DNA from 3 places in the Arthrobacter sp. Soc17.1.1.1 genome. Region 3 is predicted to be linked to each of the others. Evidence: predicted binding sites of a transcription regulator. Region 3 holds the regulator's gene; each other region holds the start of a gene.
The links. The regulator LexA, encoded in region 3, represses DNA repair genes until DNA is damaged. The targets are predictions, from matches to a motif close to TCGAACANNTGTTCGA.
Positions count from the first base shown of each region.

Region 1: the regulator LexA is predicted to act here: its motif matches at 4,123-4,138, upstream of V6S67_RS03490 (HNH endonuclease signature motif containing protein).
Region 2: the regulator LexA is predicted to act here: its motif matches at 1,992-2,007, upstream of V6S67_RS11445 (HNH endonuclease signature motif containing protein).

Region 1 covers NZ_JBAJII010000001.1:738,727-746,463, forward strand. The annotation lists gene V6S67_RS03475 (alcohol dehydrogenase catalytic domain-containing protein) at 1-1,029, shown strand, start outside; gene V6S67_RS03480 (NAD-dependent epimerase/dehydratase family protein) at 1,291-2,175, shown strand; gene V6S67_RS03485 (hypothetical protein) at 2,220-2,402, shown strand; gene V6S67_RS03490 (HNH endonuclease signature motif containing protein) at 2,399-4,111, opposite strand; gene V6S67_RS03495 (GntR family transcriptional regulator) at 4,305-5,189, opposite strand; gene V6S67_RS03500 (hypothetical protein) at 5,223-5,378, opposite strand; gene pdxA (4-hydroxythreonine-4-phosphate dehydrogenase PdxA) at 5,407-6,432, opposite strand; gene V6S67_RS03510 (four-carbon acid sugar kinase family protein) at 6,429-7,727, opposite strand; gene V6S67_RS03515 (2-keto-3-deoxygluconate permease) at 7,730-7,737, opposite strand, start outside.
Region 2 covers NZ_JBAJII010000001.1:2,460,065-2,467,801, forward strand. The annotation lists gene V6S67_RS11435 (MFS transporter) at 1-1,077, opposite strand, end outside; gene V6S67_RS11440 (DUF3039 domain-containing protein) at 1,601-1,900, opposite strand; gene V6S67_RS11445 (HNH endonuclease signature motif containing protein) at 2,109-3,635, shown strand; gene V6S67_RS11450 (PKD domain-containing protein) at 3,763-4,731, opposite strand; gene V6S67_RS11455 (DUF6318 family protein) at 4,731-5,231, opposite strand; gene V6S67_RS11460 (transporter) at 5,656-7,221, opposite strand; gene V6S67_RS11465 (ABC transporter ATP-binding protein) at 7,203-7,737, opposite strand, start outside.
Region 3 covers NZ_JBAJII010000001.1:1,331,616-1,339,352, forward strand. The annotation lists gene V6S67_RS06040 (ATP-dependent DNA helicase) at 1-1,302, shown strand, start outside; gene lexA (transcriptional repressor LexA) at 1,381-2,094, opposite strand; gene V6S67_RS06050 (LysM peptidoglycan-binding domain-containing protein) at 2,472-3,047, shown strand; gene V6S67_RS06055 (histidinol-phosphate transaminase) at 3,127-4,221, shown strand; gene hisB (imidazoleglycerol-phosphate dehydratase HisB) at 4,368-4,985, shown strand; gene hisH (imidazole glycerol phosphate synthase subunit HisH) at 4,982-5,620, shown strand; gene V6S67_RS06070 (hypothetical protein) at 5,625-5,783, shown strand; gene priA (bifunctional 1-(5-phosphoribosyl)-5-((5-phosphoribosylamino)methylideneamino)imidazole-4-carboxamide isomerase/phosphoribosylanthranilate isomerase PriA) at 5,841-6,593, shown strand; gene V6S67_RS06080 (SseB family protein) at 6,590-7,456, shown strand; gene V6S67_RS06085 (MFS transporter) at 7,488-7,737, shown strand, end outside.

The DNA of each region.
Region 1 (7,737 bases), 590 kb from region 3:
GTTGCCGATCCCGGTCCGGGCACCGTCCTGGTCCGGATGGGCGCCTCGGGGGTGTGCGGGTCGGACCGCCACGTGCTCGACGGCGATTGGACGCTGCCCTCGCCCACGGTGATGGGCCACGAGGGCGCGGGCACCGTGGAGGCGATCGGCGACGGCGTCATCGACGTGGCGGTGGGCGACCACGTGATCCTCTCCTGGTTCTACCCCTGCCGGCGCTGCACAGCCTGCCTCTCGGGTAAGGCCTACGTGTGCACGGGCAGCCGCTCCGAGGAGTGCCTCCTGCCCGACGGCAGCAGCCCGCTCACCCTCGACGGCGAGCGCGTATTCCCGTACCTGACCGTCGGGTCCATGAGCGAATACGCCGTCGTGCCCGAGTCCGGTGCCATCCGCATCCCGGACGAGGTCCCGTTCGACGTCGCCAGCCTCATCGGCTGCTCCGTGGCCACGGGCTTCGGTGCCGTGGTGAACGACGCCGGCGTGGAGGCCGGCACCTCCGCCGTCGTCGTCGGGACCGGTGGGGTGGGGCTCTCGATCATCATGGCGCTGCGGCTCGTCGGGGCGAACCCGATCATCGCGGTCGATCTCAGCGAGGAGAAGCTCGCGGCCGCGAAGGAGTTCGGGGCAACCCACACCCTGGTGCCGTCGGACGGACTCGCGGAGGAGATCGCAGCGATCACCGGGGGAGGCGCCGCGTACGCGTTCGAGGCGATCGGGCGGGTGCAGACCATCGAGTCCCTCCCCTCGCTCATCGCACCCGGGGGCAAGGCGATCATCGTCGGGCTACCTCCGGAGGACAGCCCGGTGTCGATCGACGCGCTGTTGCTCGCGGAGAGCGGCAAGTCGCTGATCGGCTCGAACTACGGCTCGACCGTGCCGGGGCGGGATTTCCCGCGCCTGGCCGCGCTGTACCTGGCGGGGAAGCTGCCCGTGGACCGGCTCATCTCGCACCGCATCGGCCTCGACGAGGTCAACGAGGCGTTCGACGCGATGCGCCGGGGCGAGCGCGCCCGGAGCGTCATCGTGTTCTAGGCACGACGACGGCGAGAGCTCCGCCGTCGTCGAAGGGTAGAGGACGGGGAGCTGCCTCCACTGATGTCAGACCTCGGGGGCGGCCCGGCATCTTCGCGACCGGGACGGCACAGATCGCGGCTGCGGTGCGTGAGCTACTGCGAGGCCGGCTCCGTCGGGCGGATGTCCGGGACGTCGTGTATAGCTGAGGACAGGCATTCAAAGGTCATCTGTGGCCTGATGATCGTCACAGCTGTCGTCCACCCCCTTCAAGGAGAGCCCATGAAAGTCCTGATCACCGGAGCACACGGCAAGGTAGGCCGTGCCACCACCCAGGCGATGATCGACGCCGGGCACGAGGTCATGACCACCGATCTGACCCGTCCGGGCTTCGACCGCAAGCCCGAGGGTGCCCCGAAGTACACGATGGCCGACCTGACGGACGCGGGCGAGGCCTACGCCGTCGTGCGCGGCGCGGACGCCGTCGTCCACATCGCGGCGATCCCGGAGCCGACCGGCAACCCGCCCCACGTGGTCTTCCAGACCAACCTGATGGCGACGTTCAACGTCCTCGAAGCGGCCATCAGCTTCGGGATCAAGCGATTCGTGTACATCTCGAGCGAGACCGTGCCGGGCTTCTTCTTCCCCGAGCGGGATTTCCTCCCCGACTACGCTCCCGTGGACGAGGAGCACCCCATCCGTCCCCAGGATCCGTACGCACTGTCGAAGCATTTCGGTGAGCAGCTCATGGATGCGGCCGTCCGACGGTCGGACATCCAGTGCATCTCGATCCGCCCGTGCTGGGTGCAGTTCGAAGGCAACTACGAACTGAACCTCGGCCCGCAGATCCGCGACAGTTCCGTGTTGAGCCCCAATCTGTGGAGCTACATCGACGCCTACGACCTGGCCGACGCCATCGTGCTCGCCACGGGATCTGACCTGCCGGGTCACGAGGTGTTCTACATCGCGTCGCCCGACAACGTGGGGGGCTACGACTTCGCCGAGGTCCTCGAGCAGTACTACGGCGACCAGATCGAACTCCGGGAGCTGAGCCGGCCGGACGCCTCCGGCATCTCGAGCGCGAAGGCGCAGCGGATGCTGGGCTGGACCCCCAAGCGTTCGTGGCGCGACTACCTCGATGCGGACGGCAGAGCCCTCCAGCAGTAGGGCCAGACATGGCACAGGGCGGGACTGGCGTCCCGCCCTGTGCCATGTCCCGACTGCGCACCCCCTCCCAGCGGGGCCGCTCGGTCCCGCGCCCGGCCGCGCTGTATCTCGCGGGGAAGCTGCCCGTGGACCGGCTGATCTCGCACCGTATCGGCCTCGATGAGGTCAACGAGGCGTTCGACGCGATGCGTCGCGGCGAGCGCGCCCGGAGCGTCATCGTGTTCTAGCCGACGACGGCCGATGGGGTGGCTGGGGCTGCTGCAGCGACCGTCGTCGAGTACAGCAGCGGGGCGCCTGCAGCAGATCGTCCACCTTCGGCGTCACGAAGCTGCTCGTGGACGGCATCCTCCACCTGCCAGTAGGTATTTCTTCGGGCACTCCGATTCGGGTCGAGGTATCCCGGTGGCGTGAACCAGGGGATGCCGTACTTCGACTCGACGTTCCACTTCCCCTCGTGGATCACATGATGATGCCGCGAGCACAGGAGGACGCCCTGGCTGATACTCGTTGTTCCACCTCTGGCCCAGGGCGTTATGTGGTGGGCCTCGCACCAGGTGGCCGGAATGGAGCAGTCCGGGAACGCGCAGCCCTTGTCTCTCGCAACGAGTGCCCGCCGCAGATGCGCGGGGAAGAGGCGTTGTGCCCGCCCGATGTCGAGGATCTGACCCTGTCCGCCGAGGACCATCGGAATGATGTCTGCATCACAGGCCAGCATGCGGATGCTCCGTGCGCTCATCTGCTGCCCGAACACAGCGTGGCCGGCACGTTCCATCTCGCCCACGAGGTCGGAATAGCTGATGGTCACCATGATCTGGGGCCGGTGTCCGCCTGCTGCGGGAAGCCTGTCGGTCGACAAAGCGATCCTGCAGGCGGCGACCAGCCCGTCGAGGAGGCTCTGCGGGCGTGTCGGCCGATCTGTATCGCCCGCGCGGATGTCGGCCACGCCATCGTCGCCCGCTTCGCTCTGGCGCCCGCCCGTGACACCAGCGTCACCCTCTTCGTTCTCGGCGGCCATCACGTCGGCTCGGTCTCCACCGATGATCGGGTCCCCGGTGTTCTGAAGGGTGGCCACATCCCTCCTCGGATTCGTCGCGGTGTTCATGACGGTGACCAGATGCTCGAACTGCTCGTCGGTGGCGCCGATCTCCAGAAAATGCAGACCGTTGCGTCTGCCCTTGAGGAAGACACCCTGCCGTGCCTTGAGGACCTTCTCGGTGGGTTCCAGCCCGTCCTGGTTGAGCACGCCCTCCCAGCGTCGCGCGAGAATCCTCAGGAGGTCTTCGTCCGATTCGACTGCTTGCCGCGTGAGGTGCTGCTCCATCGAATCGAGTTGCACCGGCGTTGCGAAGGACCGCACCCGTTGCACCGCCTCATGGACGATCGAAACAGCGCATCCGCTGACCTCACCCGCGCTTGCTGCAGCACCGAGGGTACTCATCGACGCGGGAGTGGCAGAGCCGATTGCAGTGACGCCGGGCAGGAGGCTTGCCGCGAGCCTCAATCGGCGGTTCGCCTCGGTGCGGCTGATGCCGAGCCTGGCCCGCAGGAAGTCGGCACAGGACCTGAATTCGGGGCGGAACCCATCATCGTTCCGCTGTTCGGCGCCAGCTGAAGTGCTCCCGCCGCCGCCGCCCCCGGCGACGTCGTCCTGCACTGTCGACAGGCTTTGCTGCGCCCGCAGAAGGAGGGATCCAGGGGCCTCCTGCTCCCCGGTGCCGGTGACGCCGTGTTCCTGGGCGGCTCCAGCGGCAACGATCTGGAGATGATCGATGACCTTCGAGAGCTCTTCGATGTCCACGAGTGCTCGCACGACGTCATGCTTGCCAAGGAGAAGGTGACGCTCGGTCAGTTCCTGCGCGAAAGCGAGCAGTTCCGACCGCATCGACTCCAGGGAAGTAGCAGTTCCCTCGGGCTGCTTGAGCGGGGCGGTGTCCATGACTCATTTTATCGAACACTCGTACTATTACAGTGGGCTCGGACTCTTTGTGGAGGAGAAGTCGAGCACTCTTCCTCCACAGCCGTCAGCTGTCATCGCCGGTCGCGCCAGCGAGTCGGTGTACCGGAGAAATTGGCGAGCCGTGGCGCCATCAGGCACATCTGACTCGTACAGCCCAGGATGAAGCCGACGATCAGCGCTCCGTGGTCGAGAGACCGTCCGCGAAGCGCAGGAGCTCTGCACCCAGCCGGCGGGCCCGGTCGGCCACTACCTCAGGGGTGTCAACAGCAGCAGACGACGCCGGGCTGCCCGCCGAAACCTGCGCGACGGGCTCCCGCTGGATGTCGATGTCGAACACCACGTGATCCGGGTGGTGCCAGGTCGAGAAGACTTCTACGGGCCGACCGTCCTGGTCGAAGCTCGTACCCTCCAGCAGCAGCACGGGCGACGACGCCTCCAGGTGCAGCAGCCGCAGCAGGTCACCGTCACCCGGCACCGCGCGGATCTGCCGCTTGCCGGAGGCGATCTGCACCCCGAACTGCTCGCCCAGTACCGCATGCAGCGACGCGTCCCGCAGTGATTCGGCGTCCAATGCGGAAAAGACAGGTGCCGGCAGCCACGTATGGATGACGGCGATGGGTACGCCGTCAGCCGTACGCAGCCGCTCGAGGGCGAGGACCTGTGGCGTTCCGAGGACCGCCGTCGATGCATCGGCGTCCTGCACGGTCAGCGACAGCACCTCCGTACCGACGCTCGCCCCGGTGCTGCCCAGCTGCGCCGAGAGCCCGGACGTGCGGTGCACCAGCCGGTGGTGCTCGCGGCGAGGAGCAACGGTACTGCCGCGTCCGCGGCCCCGCTCGATCAGCCCTTCATCGGTCAGCGCACCGAGGGCCTGACGCACCACGGACCGGGACACCCCGTACCGCACCTGCAGCTGTGCCTCACTGGGCAGCGACGTGCCCGGCGGCAGCGAATGGTTCAGGATCTGCGCGCGCAGATGCCCGCGTAGCTGTAGGTGCAGCGGCTCGCTGCTCCCGGCATCCAGTGGGCGCTCCCGTGGATCGTCTGGCTCCGTCATGAGCTGCTCCGGTTCACGATGCTGGTCGGGGAACTACGTGTCGGCGCCGTCGGAGGACGACGAGGCGTCGTCATTCGGCGACGACGCGTCGTCGTGCTCCTCGAGGATCTTGCCGTCGTGGACCCGCTTGAGCTCGACACCCTCGAGGTAGCTGGGGACGGGTGGGTCGAGGTCTTCGTCGCTTGTCATGGTTCCGATCCTAGGCGCGTGGGAGCAGCTACTTCTTCTGCGCGGTCCGCCAGACGTGGTCCCACCCCGGCGCGAGCGCAGCGGCTCGCCGCATCGACAGCACGAGGCTCGCCTCGCGGGCGATGCCCTGGCCTGCGATGTCGAACGCCGTCCCGTGGTCCACGGAGACGCGGACGACGGGCAGGCCGACGGTGATGTTCACGCCGTCGTCGCCGTAGACCGCCTTGAAGGGTGCGTGGCCCTGGTCGTGGTAGCAGGCGATGACCATGTTCCACTTGCCCTTGACCGCGGCGGGGATGAGCGCGTCCGCGGGGATGGGCCCGTGGACGTTGATGCCTTTCTCGCGGGCGGCGGCGACGGCGGGGGCGAGGATGTCGGCGTCCTCGTCGCCGAACAGGCGGTTCTCGCCGGCGTGCGGGTTCAGTCCGGCGAGGCCGATCGGCTCATCCGGGTTGCCGAGCGCCTTGGTGAACGCGCTGACGAGCTCGATGACGTTGCCGGTGCGTTCCGGCGTGACGTCCTCGATGGCCCGCCGCAGGGAGACGTGGGTGGTGAGGTGGAAGAAGTAGAGGTCGCCCGCGGAGAGCACGAGGCTGAAGTTCTCCACGCCGAACTCGTGGGCGAGGAGTTCCGTGTGGCCGGGCCACTTGTGCCCACCGGCGTGCATCGCGGCCTTGTTGAGCGGCGCCGTGACGATGCCCTGCACCTTGCCCTCCCGGGCCAGGCGGCAGGCCTCCACGACGAAGCGGTAGGAGCCGTCGCCCGCGGCGGGGCTGAGCTCGCCGAGCTTCACGTCCGCCAGCGACGGGCCGGTCTGCAGCAGCTCGATGATGCCGGGCTCATTGGTCGCGTCCTCGATCGAGGACAGCACGCGGACCTTGTCCGGGTCGCCGCCCACGTTGGTGACGCCCTGGCGCATGGCGGCCTCGTCGCCGATGACGACGGGCCTGCATTCCTGCCGGACGTCGTCGTGCCCGAGGAGGGACTTCGCGGTGATCTCCGGTCCGATGCCGGCGACGTCGCCGAGGGTGACGGCGAGAGTGGGGATGCTCATGAGGATGCCTCCGTTGAGTGGGCGAGGGTGGTGGTCAGTGTCCGGGTGAGTTCGGTGACGGTGTCGAGCAGGGCGGTGACCGGCCCGAAGCCGCCGGCCTTCGTGACGACAATCTTTCCAGCAGCGGTGCCGCCTTCGACGACGCCGACCGGAATGCCCTCCTGGATGGCGCCGGTGATGCGCAGCGCCTGGGCGCGGGTGGCGTCGAGGACGGCGCGGGCGCCGTCGCCGCCGACAAGCACGAGGGCGCCGACGGACGTGCGGGCCAGGGTCTGCTGCACCACCGACGCGAGACTGGCCGCGATGGCGGTCCCGCTGAGGGTTCCAGCGCCGCCGACCGCCTCGGGGGAGGTGATGACGACGACCCGCGGCAGGGATTCCGGGACCTCGAGCTCTGCGGAAGCCCACTGCGCGAGCCGGTTCGGCTGATCGAGCAGGGACTCGTCCGGCTGCAGGATACGGAGGTCGGCGGAGTCCAGCTGGGACTGCAGGTGGTCGGTCTGGGCGCGGGCGACGTCGTGCAGCGAACTGACGACGACGACGATCCGCTGCCCCTGAGCGGCGGGTGCAGGTTCTGCTGCGGCGTGTACTGCTCCGGCGTCGGCCCATGCGGCTGCCATCGCTGCGGCCAGACCGGCCGACCCGGCGGGGATCGCCGTCGGGCCCACGACGACGAGCGCGGCCGCGAGGGCGCGCAGGTCGTCATCGGATGCGGCGTTGACGACCACGACGCCGCTACCCGCCGCGTCCCGAAGGGCCTGCGCATCCCGCTCGGCGGAGCCGCTGAGGCTGATCGTCGTCGTGCCGGGCAGGAGCTGCGAGAACTCGCTCGTCGGGACCGGCGTGACCGGGTCGCGGCCCGCGGGGGAGTCCTCGACCGGTCCGCCATGGACGCGCAGCAGGCCGTCCTCGATGGTCCGCCCCATGGCCGGGTAGGCCGGGCATACGACGGCGAAACAGCCGGGATGCTGCTCCTGCCATGCGTCGAGCGCTCCGGCCACCTGCGCCGGGACGCTGCCGCGCATCGTGGAGTCGATCTTCAGGTACAGATGGTCGGCCCCGGCGGTGACGAGGTTCCTGATGGCGCTCGCCGTGGCCTGTCGGGCGGTGGCGGAGTCCAGAGCGCGAGCGTCAGTGTTGACCGCCAGGGCGCTGCCCGGTACCACCGAGTCGGGGAGCAGTTCCCCCAGCAGCAGCCGGGAGGACCAGCCGGTGCGGGAGAACTGGACCACGGAGTCGGTGGCGCCGGTGACGTCGTCGGCCGCGATGCCGACGATGGGTGCTGTGGATGCCACGGTCAGCTGT
Region 2 (7,737 bases), 1.1 Mb from region 3:
GAGGGCGAATCCGCCGAGAGAGAGGGAGAGGATCGACGACCCGGCGACCAGCAGCCACTTCCGGTTGAAGGTGACGCGCGCCTGCACGAAGGACCCCGCGCTCCAGCCGAGCGCCCCGGCGCTCAGCGTGAGGCCCGCGGTGCCCGGGTCGATGTCCCTGGAGCTCACGAGCATCAGGGGGATGAAGGCCTCGGTGCCGAAGAAGGCCACATTCACGATGCCGCGGGTGGCGATGATGCTCGGCAGCCCGCGGGCGAGGACCAGGGCGCCCTTGGGCAGCAGCGGAGGCAGGACGAGGAGGGCGACGACGACGCCCACGACGGCGAGGGACACGAGGACCGCCACCGTCGCGGCGTCGGGGTCCTGCGTGTCGGCGAGCCGGACCACGGCCCACTGCGCGGCGAAGACACCGCCGGCCAGGGCGACCCCGCGGAGGACGCGTCCCTTCGCCGGGCCGGCCTCGGCGGCTGCCATGGGACCGAGTCCCCGCGTCTTCGGCCACACGATGAGGACGGCTGCGATCACCACGGGCACGACTCCGAGGAACACCCAGCGCCAGCCGACGTGCTGCGTCACGAAGCCGGCGACCACGGGTCCGATCAACGCCGGCAGCACCCACGCGGCGGCGAGCCAGCCGAACACGACCGGCTGGGCCGCGAGCGGGAAGGACCGCCCGATCACCACGTACACCGCCACGATCATGGAACCGCCGCCCAGGCCGGAGACGGCGCGGCCGACCGTGACGAGCCAGAAATCCGGGGCCGCCCCCGCCAGGAGGAGTCCGAGGATCATGAGGGCCAGCCCGACGGCGAGGGCCGGGCGGGGTCCCTTGCGGTCGCACCAGGAACCGGCGACGACGGTCCCGAGCAGCGATGCCGTCAGGTACATGGAGAACGCCAGACCATAGCTCGACTCGCCGGAGAGTTCCTTCGCCACCGAGGGCATGGCGGTGATGACGGCCATCGCCTCGAAGGCCGCGCAGGTGATGATGGCGAGGATGCCGATCGTGAGTGGGCGCAGCTCGGGCGACATCGCGCCGGCTGTCGCGGTCCCTGCCCTGTCGGAGGTCTTGCTCATGTCACCTGTGTTCTGCTGGGTATCGGGCGTGGTTCTGGTGCGTCTCGCGCGCGTTTCTGCTGTGTCTCGCGCGTGGTACTGGTGCGTCTCGCGCGTGATTCTGGTGCGTCTCGCGCAGTCCTGCTCTGTATCGCGTGATTCTGGTGCGTCTCGCGTGTGGTTCTGGTGCGTCTCGCGCGTGGCGGCGCACGGTGTTCCGGACTGCTTGATCAGCCGGTGTTCATGGGATCCGGCACGGGCGTGGCAGAAGCCGGCATGCGACAACACGCGTACACCCGTGTCGGCAGTCGTCGAACCCGAGCGATGTGCACGGAGTGGACGGGCGCGTGTTCCTCCGCTTCGCACGTGCTGTCGATCCGGCGTCGGCCCGGCTCGGCGTACGCCGGGCTGAAGGCATCCCCGTATCCCGGTATCCCGGTGAAGCCGGCGCCCGTCGGTCGGACATATGCCTACAGGGCCTGCCGTCGGTCGGATCTACCGTCGGATCTACCGTCGGCCGAACGTGCCGTCAGCGGGCCTGCCGTCAGTCCTTGGGCTTGTCGTTGCCCGGGCGGAGACCGTTGTAGATCTCCTTGCACTCGGGGCAGACGGGGAACTTCTCGGGGTCCCGGCCGGGAGTCCACACCTTGCCGCAGAGTGCGATCACGGGTTCGCCGGTGAAGGCCGACTCCATGATCTTCTCCTTGCGGACGTAGTGGGCGAAGCGCTCGGCGTCACCGGGCTCCACCTCCTGGCGGAGTTCCTCACGCTCGATGGTCGCCGTGGAGCCCCCGGTGCCGGCATCGAGGGGATCGTTTGCGAAGGGATCTGCGGGCATAGTCATGGCTCCAGTCTATCGCCCGGGCGTCTGCGTCACAGGGGGTGGGCGAATGATCTCGCTGCTGAGTTCACCGGATCAAGAGGGCCACCGTTTACCGACCAATTGTTCATCTCTTTGTCCCTCGATTCGCTGCTCGGCAGGTTATCCACATAGTCGAACGACGTTATGGAGAGCCCTGATCCTGTCAGTGGCAGGCGGGAGAATAATGGGTATGAGGACGAACGCGGAATACCGGGAAGAATGCGAGCGGATCGACGCTCGTATCCTGTCCCTCGCCGCGCAGAAAGCCCGTATCGACGCCGAGATGGCGGTGGCCACCGAGGAGCTGCGGAAACTCCTCGAGGACGAATTCTTCGACTACCAGAATGGCCGAACCCCCGGCGTCCGGCCCGGCTCACTCTCCGGCAACGAGGCGGGCGTGCGGCGGCGGACGAATCTCGCCGACACGGCCGCCGCCGCCGAGGTCGCGTGCCTGCTGCGGATCCCCCAACGCACCGCCCATCGCCTCGTCCAGCACGCCGCGGTCCTGGTCAAACACCAGCCCAGAACCCTCGCGGCACTGCACGCCGGGACCATCTCCTGGACCCACGCAACGACCCTGGTCCACGAATGCTCCGACCTGCCCCCGCAGGCCGCTGCCCAGCTCGAAGAACACCTCCTACCCATCGCCGCGGACACCACCGCCGCCCGGACCGCGGTCAAAGCCCGTACCCTGCGCGCCCGCCTGCACCCCGAGCCCCTCCACGCCCGCGCCACCACCGCCGCCGCGCGACGCCGGGTGGACCTCGAACCCGATCACGACGCCATGGCCTGGCTGCACATCTACCTGCCAGCCACCGACGCCACCGCCATCGACACCCGGCTGACCACCACCGCCCGCGCCCTGCAGAGCCCTACCGAGACCCGCACCCTGCCCCACCTACGCACCGACATCCTCACCGATCTCCTCCTGACCCCCGCCTGCCCCGCGCGCCTCTGTCCGGGTGCGGAGAACCCGACAGCCGCACCTCGTAGTGCCGGCACCAGCCACAGCACACCCGTCAGCGCTGGTGTCGGGCCGTACGCCGCAGAGCCCTCCGGTGCTCGCCGGAGCAAGGATGCATGCGGCGGTTGCCGCTGCGGGTTCGGGCTTCTGTCCGGTACGCAGCCGGGTGCCGGCGGTGTCGGCGGTGCCGGCGGTGCCGGCGGTGCCGGCGGTGCCGGCGGTGTCGGCGGTGTCGGCGGTGCCGGTGGGATGGTGGAGCCGAGGATCCGGGCTCACGTCAACGTCACCGTGCCCGTATTGACCCTCCTCGGTCTTGACGACACCCCCGCCGACCTCGAAGGCTATGGGCCCATCCCAGCCGACACCGCCCGCCGCCTCGCCGCCCACGCCCCCTCTTTCACCCGACTCCTCACGCACCCTGAAACGGGGGCCGTGCTCAGTGTCGGCCGCACCACCTACACGGTCCCGGCCGACCTCAAACAATGGCTGCGCGTGCGCGACCAGACCTGCCGCCACCCCGGCTGCACCACCCCTGCCTCCCGCTGCGACCTCGACCACACTGTGCCCTGGTCCCACCACGGGCCCACCGACCACGACAACCTCGCCCACCTCTGCCGCACCCACCACATGCTCAAAACCCAGGGCATCTGGCACTACACACAACACGCCCCCGGCGATCCCGTCGGCACCCTCACTGCGATCTCCCCCACCGGCCGCACCTACACCACCACTCCCGACCCACCACCCTTCTGACCGCTCGCCCTCCGGAGCGCGGAAGGGAGGGGCTTGGTCGCACGGCAGGGCTCGTAGAGGGGTGGCACTCGGCTGATCATCGACGGGCTGCACTCGGCCAGCGGCTGCGATCAATGCATGAGGGCAGTCAGCGCGTGGGTGGCTGGCAGCCGATGCCGGTCGGGTTCTCCAGGCAGTCCTGACTCACTTGGTGGGACTGCGTTCGCCAGATACTCATGAGATGCGGCGCGGAGACGACCGCAGCTTCTCCGGCGACCGGCTGGAACGGTCCGCCGTCCACTGAATAGTCCCCGGCGAAGAACGTGGTCACGGTGACCTGGAAGTCCCCGGTCTGAGCGTACTGATGGCTCGTCGTCGTGGGAGTGTTGAAAGCGTTCTCGATGACAGGGCCGCCGGGCGTGGTGGTCGTCATGCTGGAGCCGTCACCGTAGGCCCATCGGTAGGACACCGGCCGGGCTTTGAGCACGATCGAGGCGTCCTGGAAGTCGAACGTGAATTCCTGCTCCTGAGCCTGCGCATAGATATTCGAGTGGGCGTTCCGTAGCCCGAAGTTCGAGGGCTGTGACAGGATCGTCGCGGCCAGCACCGGCTGCTTCTGGAACTCTTCAAGGCTGATGACGATGGGCGCTTGCTCCGGCACTGCCGCGCCCTCCACCGGTGGTTGGGGCGGCTCGCCTGGGTACATACACGAGGTCCGGCCTGTCGGCGTCCGCGTTGCCGGCTGCGTGTTGTTGTTCACCTCGATCCAGTTCACCAAGATGCCACCCTCCTGGGCAGCGCACTGGGCGTTCATCCTCGGGCAGGTCGCTGGGTCGAGTGCCTCACCGACTCCGGCTGTGCAGGCACGGACGTAGGTGTACTCGATGCCATCGTTCACGGGCAACATTGCCGGCACCTCTTTTGCCCCACTGCCTCGTTGAGCGTCGGGTCTGCCTCCTAGTGCATTCTTGCCGAAGGAACTGGTATCTCGAACCTTTGCAGTCGCTGTGTCGCCGTCGAATCGGATGTCGTTGCCATCACCCAACGCCGTCGCTAAAGGAGTGCAGAATAAGAAAATGGGAATGATTAGAATGATGCGGACCAATAGGGACTTCATTACCCTGTCCCCTCAGGCGCACCGAAATCAAGCATCACCCAACGGCCTTCTAAGTGAGCTGAGAAGATAGCATTGAAATTGGGATCCCCTTCTGGCGCATCGGCTTCGACCTCGCCAGAGGACGAGTAGGTTTTTGAGGCCCCTTGAACAACTTCTACATAAGAACCAATTGATCCCTCTGTGTTCGTCAGGAAATCGGTGGTGAACGTTGTGACGTCCGAATTGGCTCCAGAAACCCATCCGCCATTCGCGTAGACGCCTTTGACCGCGCTGACTGCATTGGAACATGTCTCACATCGAGGGTCCGTTACTGCCTCGAACGGCGCCCAGTCGTTGGTCTCGTAGCCGTAGGAGAACAGCTCGAACCAGTACTTAGTGAACGCTTCGAGCCCCTTGGCCGAGTTCTCGTCCGCCAGTGCAGGCTTCACCGGCACCGGGATGTTCGCCGCCGGACCGGCCGACGACGCAGGCGACGGCTCGGGGCCGGCGGAAGCCGACACGGATGGAGCGGCAGAACCCGAAGGCGCCGTCGAGGAGGACGACGAAGGGTCGGAACTCGGCTGGACGGACGGATCCGGATCGCCCTGGCATCCGCTCAGGAGCAGCACCGCGACCGCCGCACCGGCCAGGAGGGGCGGTACCCCTCGACGGCGGCGGCCATGAGCATCTGCACGCACCAGGAACATGCAACTCCCCCATCACAAGCGTCCGGGGACCGGAATGGCCCTCAGCATAGCCCGATGAGCCCCGCGCGCTACAGGTTATGCACAGGCGAATTCGGCCATACGACCCGAAATCCGGCAGGAGCCCCCGGCGCCCACCCTCGGCCTGGCTTCCGGACGGTCACGGAGCGCAGCGCAGGTATGCGCCGATGAACGATCTCCAATGGCCCACCAGGGCCGGCTCGAACCCGACCTCCAGGGGTCAGCGGTTGGCGGAGACCGCCAGGAGAAGCTCGGGAGCCCTGCGGTCGTACCACCGGCCACCCGTCCTGATACCGACCACGAACAGCACACTGCCGAGCACCAGCCCGACCACGACGGTCAGCCAGCCGAACAGGGCGTCACCGGTCACGAAGTAGAGGATCGTGAGGACGATCTCGGGCAGCGCCAGCAACAGCATCACGAACCATCCGATGAACTGGACGGCGAACATGGTGAAGTTCGTCCCCGGCGGCGTCTTGAAGGCGCTCTCGCCGGGCAGCGGGACGTTGTAGGTGTAGCGCGCCGATACGACGCTCGACAGGCCCGCGCCGGTCAGCAGCAGGCCGAGCGACAGACCCAGCATCACGGGCAGATCCTCGGTCCGGCCCGTGACGAGCAACGGCACCACCGTGAAGACGAGGGTGACCGGTAGGGAGAAGACCATCAGGGCGACGGCCCGGCCGAGACGGTCGTCGTAGCCTCTGACACCGGTGGAGACGTGCAGGCTGAAGGCGGTGTTGTCGTAGGAGATGTCGGCCGAGATGGACCACGCGAGTAGAAATGCGGTGAGTGGACCGAGGAAGGCGAACGCCGTGCCCGATCCTCCACCCGAGAAGTAGAGCAGCACCGCGAGGAACGGGATCACCACGAGGGACGCGGAATACCGCGGGTCGCGGAGCCAGTAGGTCAGCGCCCTCGCCGCGATGGCGCCCGTGGGGGTCGCCGGGAACCGGGAGAACCAGCCGAGGTTCCCGCCCGCCCTCTTCGTGACGGCGTTGTAGGGAGGCGTGACCAGGGCGTGCGTGAGGCTGCGGCTCCAGAGCACGAGGAACAGCACCAGCGTGGCCGTCCCGATCAGGAACTTCAGGATCGCCGGACCGAAGTATCCCGCCGCGACGTCCGCCGGTGCCGCCCACAGCGCACCGAGCGGAGTCCAGGCGAGGACGTCGGCGAGGGTCACTGCGAAGCCCGGCGAGCTCTGGAACCCTGCCGTGACTCCCCCGATGATCGGGCCGAGGAAGATCAGGGGGATGAAGGCGACGATGCCGTTGACGTCCTTGAAGCGTCGCGAGCCCGTCATCGAGGACACCGCCGTCGTCACGAGCCGCGAGGCCACGACGCACAGCAGGACGGCGACCAGACCGCAGACGAGGGCCGTCAGGGCGGCCGCCGGGTAGCGGATCCACGTGATCACCTGCGTCAGCGTGGCGATCAGGGTGACCACCCCCGGGATGCCCACGAGACCGCCGAGCACGAGACCGGCGAGCAGCTGGCGCATCGGGATCGCGAAGGTCACGAACCGCGCGGGGTCGAGGGTCATGTCGATGCCGGTCGCCGCGATGGGGATGATGATCCAGCCGAGCACGGCCGCCGAACCGCCGATCACGAGGACGGTCCTGATGACCTCGAGCTCAGCGGTGCCGAGCAGCACCAGGCCGATCATGAGCAGGACCAGCAGTCCCAGCCCGTACAGACCGCCGAGGATCACGCCGATGAGCTGCCCGGTGCTGCGCTTGAGCGAGTTCCGCAGCAGGAGGAGCTTGAGTCTCAGGAGGTCCGCAACCACGACAGCCCTTCCGATGTGCTGCGGCCGCCGACGAGCTCGACGAAGCGGTCCTCGAGGGTCGCGTCGCCCCGGACCTCGTCGACGGTCCCCGCGGCGAGGACGGTGCCCGCCGCGATGACGGCGACGTGGTCGCACATGCGCTGCACGAGGTCCATCACGTGGCTGGACACGATGACCGAGCCGCCGGAGCGCACATAGCCCGTCAAGATGTCACGGATGTTCGCGGCCGAGACCGGGTCGACGGACTCGAACGGTTCGTCGAGGACGAGGAGCTTCGGTGCGTGGATCAGGGCCGAGGCGAGCGCGATCTTCTTCGTCATGCCCGCCGAGTAGTCGACCACGAGCGTCCCGGCGTCGTTCGCGAGGTCGAGGGCGCGCAGCAGGTCGCCGGTGCGCTCCAGCACGGTCTCGCGGTCCATGCCGCGCAGCAGTCCCGCATAGGTGACGAGCTGCTCGCCGGTGAGCCGGTCGAACAGCCTGACGCCGTCGGGCAGGATGCCCATGAGCTTCTTCGCC
Region 3 (7,737 bases):
CTCGCCGTGCTGCCCGAGTACGACGTCGTCGTGATCGACGAAGCCCACGAGCTGCACGACCGCGTCACCGGGGCGGTGTCCGGGCAGCTGTCCGCCTCGATGGTCGGCGCGGCCGCCACGGCGCTGCGCCGCCACGCCTCGATCGGCACCAGCGGACTCGACACCGCGGCGTCCGCCTTCGAGGCGGCGTCGGAACTCGTCCCCTCCGGGCTCCTGCCCGGCGGCCTGCCGGAGGACCTCGAGCAGTCGCTGGAGCAGGTCCGCGACGCGGCACGGGCCGCGCTGTCCGACACGAAGACCGACGGCAAGTCCGAGGCCGACGCCGACGGCGGCCGGCAGGTGGCCCGCTCGCGCGCCACCCTGGTCTTCGACCTCGCGGAGCGGATCCTCGCGGCCTCTACCGCCGGCGAGGTGGTGTGGGCGTCCCGCCCCAGCACGTTCACGCCCGGCTCCGGCTATGCCCAGCCGGACGAGACCGCGCCGGCCACGCTCAACGTCGCGCCGCTGTCCGTCGCGGCACGCCTGCGGGAGGGACTGTTCGAGGACCACACCGTGATCCTCACCTCCGCGACGCTCGCCATCGGCTCCGAGTTCGGCCCCGTCGCCGGGTCGCTGGGACTCAGCGGACCGGGTGCGCCGGCGTGGACCGGCGTCGACGTCGGCAGCCCGTTCGACTACCCGCGGCAGGGCGTGCTGTACGTGGCGAAGGACCTGCCGAAACCGGAACGGGGAACCTCCGCTGCGCAGCTCGAGGAGCTGCTGGCGCTCCTGAAGGCCTCCCGCGGGGGTGCGCTCGGGCTGTTCTCCTCACGGCGCGCCGCCGAGGAGGCGGCCGAGGCGCTGCGGCCGCAGGTCGACTTCGAGATCCTCTGCCAGGGCGAGTCCTCGCTCAGCGGCCTCGTGGACAGGTTCGCGGCCGAACCGGACACCTGCCTGTTCGGCACGATGTCCCTGTGGCAGGGTGTCGACGTGCCCGGCGCCTCCTGCCGCCTCGTGGTGATCGACCGCATCCCGTTCCCGCGGCCCGACGACCCCCTGATGACCGCGCGCACGCGGGCGGTCGCACGGAACGGCGGCAACGGCTTCATGAGCGTCTCGGCCACCCACGCAGCGGTGCGGCTCGCGCAGGGGGCGGGGCGGCTCATCCGTTCGGCGGGGGACCGGGGCGTCGTCGCCGTGCTCGACAGCCGCCTCGCCACGGCCCGCTACGGCGGCTTCCTCCGCGCAGCGCTGCCGCCGTTCTGGGCGACGACCGACAGGGCCACTGTCACCGGGATCCTCGAACGGCTCTCCGCCCGCTGACACGCCTGCCCCGCGGTACGCGGAGGGCGCCGCAGTCGGGGACTGCGGCGCCCTCCGCGCACCGGTGGAAGCGGGCTGCTAGAGCGCGCGCATCACCGAGACGACCTTGCCCATGATGCTGGCGTGGTCGCCGAGGATGGGCTCGTAGCGCGTGTTCTGGGGCAGGAGCCAGGTGTGGCCGTCGCGCTGGCGGAACGTCTTCACGGTGGCTTCGTCGTCGAGCAGCGCCGCGACGATGTCGCCGTTCTGGGCGCTCTGCTGCTTGCGGACCACTACCCAGTCGCCGTCGCAGATCGCGGCGTCGACCATCGAGTCCCCGGAGACCCGCAGCATGAAGAGCTCGCCGTGGCCCACGAGCTGCCGGGGGAGGGGCATGACGTCCTCCACCACCTGGTCCGCGAGGATGGGCCCGCCCGCTGCGATGCGGCCCACGAGCGGCACCAGCGCCGTGTCCACCGCGACGCGGTGCTCGGCGGAGGTCTTCCGCTCCGCCGATCCGTCCGCGCCGGCCGGCGCTTCCGGCGGCAGCGTGAGCGGGAGCAGGACCTCCATGGCCCGGGGGCGCTTGGGGTCGCGCCGGAGATAGCCGAGCCGCTCCAGCTGCGACAGCTGGTGCGTCACGCTCGAGAGGCTCGCGAGGCCCACCGTGTCGCCGATCTCGCGCATCGACGGCGGGTACCCCTTGTCCGCGATCGAACGCTGGATGGTCTCGAGGATCGTCAGCTGGCGCGCCGTCAGCCCCTTGGACACCGAACGGCCGCGGGGACGGCCGCGACCGGCCGAGATGGGCACGGCGTCCGCCGGCACCGTGTTCGAATCCGGCCGGTCCGTCCGTGTTGGTTCCGCCACTGTTGCGCCTTTCGCCCTGGACTGGAGATCCCGTTGTGCCCGCCTGCCGCCCCCCGCCTGCGCGGGAAACGGTTCTGTCAGTGGCGGGTGATTGCCTGAGGTATGTCGACGCCGTTCCTGCCGCTCCGTAGCAGCCGGTGACGTCGATGCCCTGCCCTGTTCACGCTAGGGCAGACGGTGGGGCTTTTCAAACATATGTTCGAGCGAGTCTCGACAACGGTCGTCCCTCAGTGCTAGAAATAGGCTCAGATAAATTAGAACACGCGTTCGAAACAGGAGTCCAGCCCTGATCGGCTATTCGAAGGGAAAGAGGCTAGGCAATGGCTGAAGCACCCGCACTGCACGGCAGCACGGCGCTATGGGCGCCGACCCCCACCCGCGGCGGGGGACGCCTGCGTCTCGTCCGCCCCACGGCATCGGAGTTCCCCGCGTCGATCCGTCCGCGTGTCCCCCGACCGTCCCGCAGGACGACGACGTCCACCACCTCCTCCACCTCGAACTCTCCCTACGCCTTCCTCCAGCCCCGTCCCTCCACGCAGCCCGACGGCTCAGTACAGCCCCGTACCTCCACGCAGCGGAGTGCGGAGCGCCCCCTGACCCTGACGCGGCGCGGCCGGTTCGTCCTGGTCGGCCTGCCGATCGCGCTGGGAGTGGCGGCCCTCATCCTGCTCGGCGCCTTCCTCACCTCGCAGGCGCAGGCCGGCGAGTCGCTGCCCGCGCCGTCGTCGACGGTCGAGGTGAGTGTCGCTGCGGGGGAGTCCCTCTGGGACCTCGCCGTCCGGTACGCACCGGAGCGCGATCCCCGTGACGTCGTCGCGGAGATGGTCGAACTCAACGACCTGCGCGGCTCCGTCGTGCAGGCCGGGCAGACCGTCGCGATCCCCGCGGACGGCTAGGCATGCAGCACACTGCGGCGGTGATCGTCGCCGGCCTGCTCCGTTCGCCGCTGCAGCCCGCATCGCTTAAACTCGTGAGGTGCCCTCATCCGTCGACGCCCTCGCAAACCTCCCGCTGCGTGACGACCTCGTGGGGCTGCACCCCTACGGTGCACCCCAGCTGGACGTCCCGATCCTCCTGAACGTCAACGAGAACACCCACGGCGTCCCCGACGACGTGCATGCAGCCATCGTGGCGGCCGTCGCCCGGGCCACGCAGGGGCTGAACCGGTACCCGGACCGTGAATTCACCGAACTGCGGAAGAACCTCGCCGACTACCTCGGCCACGGTCTCACCCCCGACCAGCTCTGGGCGGCCAACGGCTCCAATGAGGTCCTGCAGCAGGTCCTCCAGGCCTTCGGCGGACCGGGGCGGACCGCGATCGGTTTCCCTCCCACCTATTCCATGTACCCGCTGCTGGCCAGCGGCACGGGCACCCGCTACGTCACGGCGGAGCGCGGGGCCGCCTACGCCATGACCCCCGAGGCCACCGCCCGGGCGGTCCGCGGGTCCGGCGCCAACATCGTCTTCCTGTGCTCGCCGAACAACCCCACCGGCACCGCCCTGGGACTCGACGTCATCGAGGCCGCCTACGACGCCGGCGAGGCCGCCCGCGCCATCATCATCGTCGACGAGGCGTACGGGGAGTTCGCCCAGCAGGGCACGCTGAGCGCGCTCACGCTCCTGCCCGGGCGCCCGCGGCTGCTCGTGTCCCGCACCATGAGCAAGGCCTTCGCCCTGGCCGGAGCCCGGATCGGCTACCTCGCGGCCGCGCCCGAGGTCACCGATGCCCTGCGGCTGGTGCGCCTGCCGTACCACCTGTCCGCCATCACGCAGGCTGCGGCGAACGCCGCGCTCACGCACGCCGACACGCTGCTGTCCAACGTCGAGGCGATCAAGGTGCAGCGGGACCGCATCGTGAGGGAGCTGGAGCGGCTCGGACTGTCTCCGGCACCGTCGGATGCGAACTTCGTGTTCTTCTCCGGTCTCGAGGATCCGCACCGCGTCTGGGAGGGACTGCTGGAGGCCGGAGTCCTCATCCGCGACGTCGGCATCCCGGGGTCCCTGCGGGTCACGGCGGGAACAGAACACGAGACCACCGTGTTCCTCTCGGCGTTGACGAAGCTGCTGTAGTCCGCTCCGGCCCTCTCTGGCCCGCGGGCGCAGGTCGCGCACGCGAGTCTCCTAGACTTGGGGGTGGTCCTGCACCGTGCATCGCCCCCACCCACCGCCGAACCCCGATCAGTGCCGGATGCCCGGCAGCGCACAGAAGGAATGCCATGACAGTTGATGCCGCCCGCGGCCGCACGGCCCGGATCGAACGCGTCACGAGCGAGTCCAGCGTCGTCGTCGAGCTCGACCTCGACGGCACCGGGGTGTCCTCGATCGACACCACGGTGCCCTTCTACGACCACATGCTCACCGCGCTGTCGAAGCACTCGCTGATCGACCTCGCCATCACGTCCTCCGGGGACACGCACATCGACGTCCACCACACCGTCGAGGACACCGCGATCGCCATCGGCGAGGCCCTGCGCATCGCCCTCGGCACGAAGGCCGGCATCCGCCGCTTCGGTGAGGCGACCGTCCCGCTGGACGAAGCCCTCGCGAACGCCGTGGTCGACATCTCGGGACGCCCGTACCTCGTGCACGGCGGGGAACCGGCGGGTCAGGAGTACCACCTCATCGGCGGCCACTTCACGGGATCGCTCACCCGGCACGTGCTGGAGGCCATCGCGCTGCACGCGCAGATCTGCCTGCACGTCACCGTCCTCGGCGGCCGCGACCCGCACCACATCGTCGAGGCCCAGTTCAAGGCCCTCGCCCGGGCTCTCCGCGCCGCCGTGGAACCCGATCCCCGGGTCGAGGGCATCCCCTCCACGAAGGGAGCGCTGTGAGCCCCCGTACCGTCACTGTGCTCGACTACGGCTCCGGCAACGTCCGCTCCGTGGTCCGCGCCCTCGAACACGTGGGAGCCGAGGTCGTCCTCAGCGCCAAGCCCGACGACGTCCTCACCGCCGACGGCCTGCTCGTTCCGGGCGTCGGCGCGTTCGCCGCCGTCATGAAGGGACTCAAGGACGTCGACGCGCTGCGCATGATCGGCCGCCGCGTCGCCGGCGGCCGCCCGGTCCTCGGGATCTGCGTCGGGCTCCAGGTGCTCTTCGACGAGGGCGTGGAACACGGCGTGCGCACGCCGGGCATGGGCGAATGGCCCGGTACGGTCGAGCGGCTGAAGGCCGACGTCGTCCCGCACATGGGCTGGAACACCGTCCAGGCCCCCGCGGACACCGTCCTGTTCGACGGCATCGGGGACGAGCGCTTCTACTTCGTGCACTCCTACGGCGTCCAGGACTGGTCCTTCGACGTCACCCAGCCCGCCATGAAGCCTCCGCAGGTCACCTGGTCCCACCACGGCGGGCCCTTCATCGCCGCGGTCGAGAACGGCCCGCTCAGCGCCACGCAGTTCCACCCCGAGAAGTCGGGCGACGCCGGAGCGCAGCTGCTGCGGAACTGGATCGAGGGCCTGCGGTGAACCGATGCTGAGCCTGGTGCTCATGGGAGCCGCCGGGCTCCTCATCGGCGGCGCCTACTCCCTGCGCAGCCAGGACTTCCCGCGCTGGGTGTGGATCGCCTTCCTCGCGCTGGCGGGCCTCTCGCTCGTCGCCGCCTACCTCTTCACCCTCCCCGGCGACTAGCCGGACCCCCCACCCGACCCGTCCCGCGGACCTCCGCAGCCCGCACGAAAGCAGATCATGAGCCCCTTCGCCGAACAGCCCACGCTCGAACTCCTCCCCGCCGTCGACGTCGCCGACGGGCAGGCCGTCCGCCTGGTCCAGGGTGAGGCCGGCAGCGAGACCGGCTACGGCGACCCGCTCGACGCCGCCCTCGCCTGGCAGGAGGCCGGCGCGGAGTGGGTCCACCTCGTCGACCTGGACGCCGCCTTCGGCCGGGGCTCCAACCAGCCCCTGCTCGAGCGCGTGGTGAAGCACCTCGACATCAAGGTGGAGCTCTCCGGCGGCATCCGGGACGACGCCTCCCTCGACGCCGCGCTCGAGCTCGGCGCCACGCGCGTGAACCTCGGGACGGCCGCCCTCGAGAACCCCGAGTGGACCGAACTCGCCATCGCCCGGTACGGCGACGCCGTGGCCGTCGGACTCGACGTGCGCGGCACCACGCTCGCGGCACGCGGCTGGACGGAGGACGGCGGTGACCTCTGGGAGGTCCTGCAGCGCCTCGAGGACGCCGGCTGCGCACGCTACGTCGTGACGGACGTGACCAAGGACGGGACGCTGAAGGGCCCGAACCTCGCCCTGCTCGAGCAGGTCCTGGCCAGGACCACGCGTCCGGTCGTGGCATCCGGCGGGATCTCGAGCCTGGACGACATCGCGGCCCTCCGCGACCTCGTGCCGCACGGGCTCGAGGGCGCCATCGTCGGCAAGGCCCTCTACGCCGGTGCCTTCACCCTGCCGCAGGCACTGGACGTGGCAGGGCTGCCGGCCGCGTGAGCCGGAGGGAGCTCCCCGCCCACATCGCGGCCGCACTCGCGGGCAACACCGCGGACTCCGCGGGCCGGGCGTGGGCCGGCCGGGACCTGTCCGGTCCCGACAACCCGCTGCACGCCTTCGACGACGACGACGGCTCCGCCGACCACGCACTCACCGCCGCCGTGGCGGGGCTCCTGGGAGCCTCCGAGGGCGCGGTGGACCAGCCCGGGCCGCGCGAACGGGCGGTCTTCGCGGCCCTCACCACCGCACGCGTATTCATCCCCATCGTCGCCCGGCTCGGCCAGGAGGCGGAGGGCGTCGCAGGCCTGGCGGCCGACAAGGAAGCCGAGATGGCGCTCGTCACGCTGACCGCGCCGGACGGGCGGAAGGCCCTGCCGGTCTTCTCCTCGACCGCGGCGCTGACGCGGTGGCACGCGGAGGCGAGGCCCGTGGCGGCCTACGCCGCGCGGGCCGCCCTGGCCGCCGCGGCGGAGGACGCCGAACTGATGGTCCTCGACCCGGGAGGCGAGGTGACCGTCGTCCTCCGGCGCCCTGCCGTGTGGGCCCTCGCCCGGCAGATCGGCTGGACACCCTCCTACGAGGACGCCGATCTGGCCTCGCTCGTCGCGACGGCTGCGGGAGCGGTGCCGGACATCCTCTCCGTGGCCCTCCGGCCCGCCGCCGGCGTCCTCGCACGGGCCGCCGACGGTAGCATTGCTTCCGGCGGAGGGCCCGGACCGGAACTGCGGATGGACCTGCGACTCCGCGGCGGGCTGGCCCCGCAGGAGGTGCACGACGTCGTCGCCGCCTTCCGGGCGACGCTCCTGGGCCTCGACGCCTTCGTGGAACGCGTCGACTCGCTCGACATCAAACTCACCCGCTGACGCAGCGCCGTCGGCCAGGAAAGACAGAACCGTGAACTTCGCCGTCTACCGCGACCTGCTGCGGATCCGCTCCGTGCGGACGCTGCTGATCATCGGGATGATCGCCCGCTTCCCCCACTCCGCGGCAGGCGTGCTGCTGACCCTGCACGTGGTGCAGACCCTTGACCGGGGCTACGCGGAGGCGGGCGCCGTGGCGGCCGTGGTCACCATCGGCATCGCCGTGGGTGCCCCCTGGCGGGGCCGGCGGATCGACGACGTGGGGCTGCGCAGGGCGCTCATCC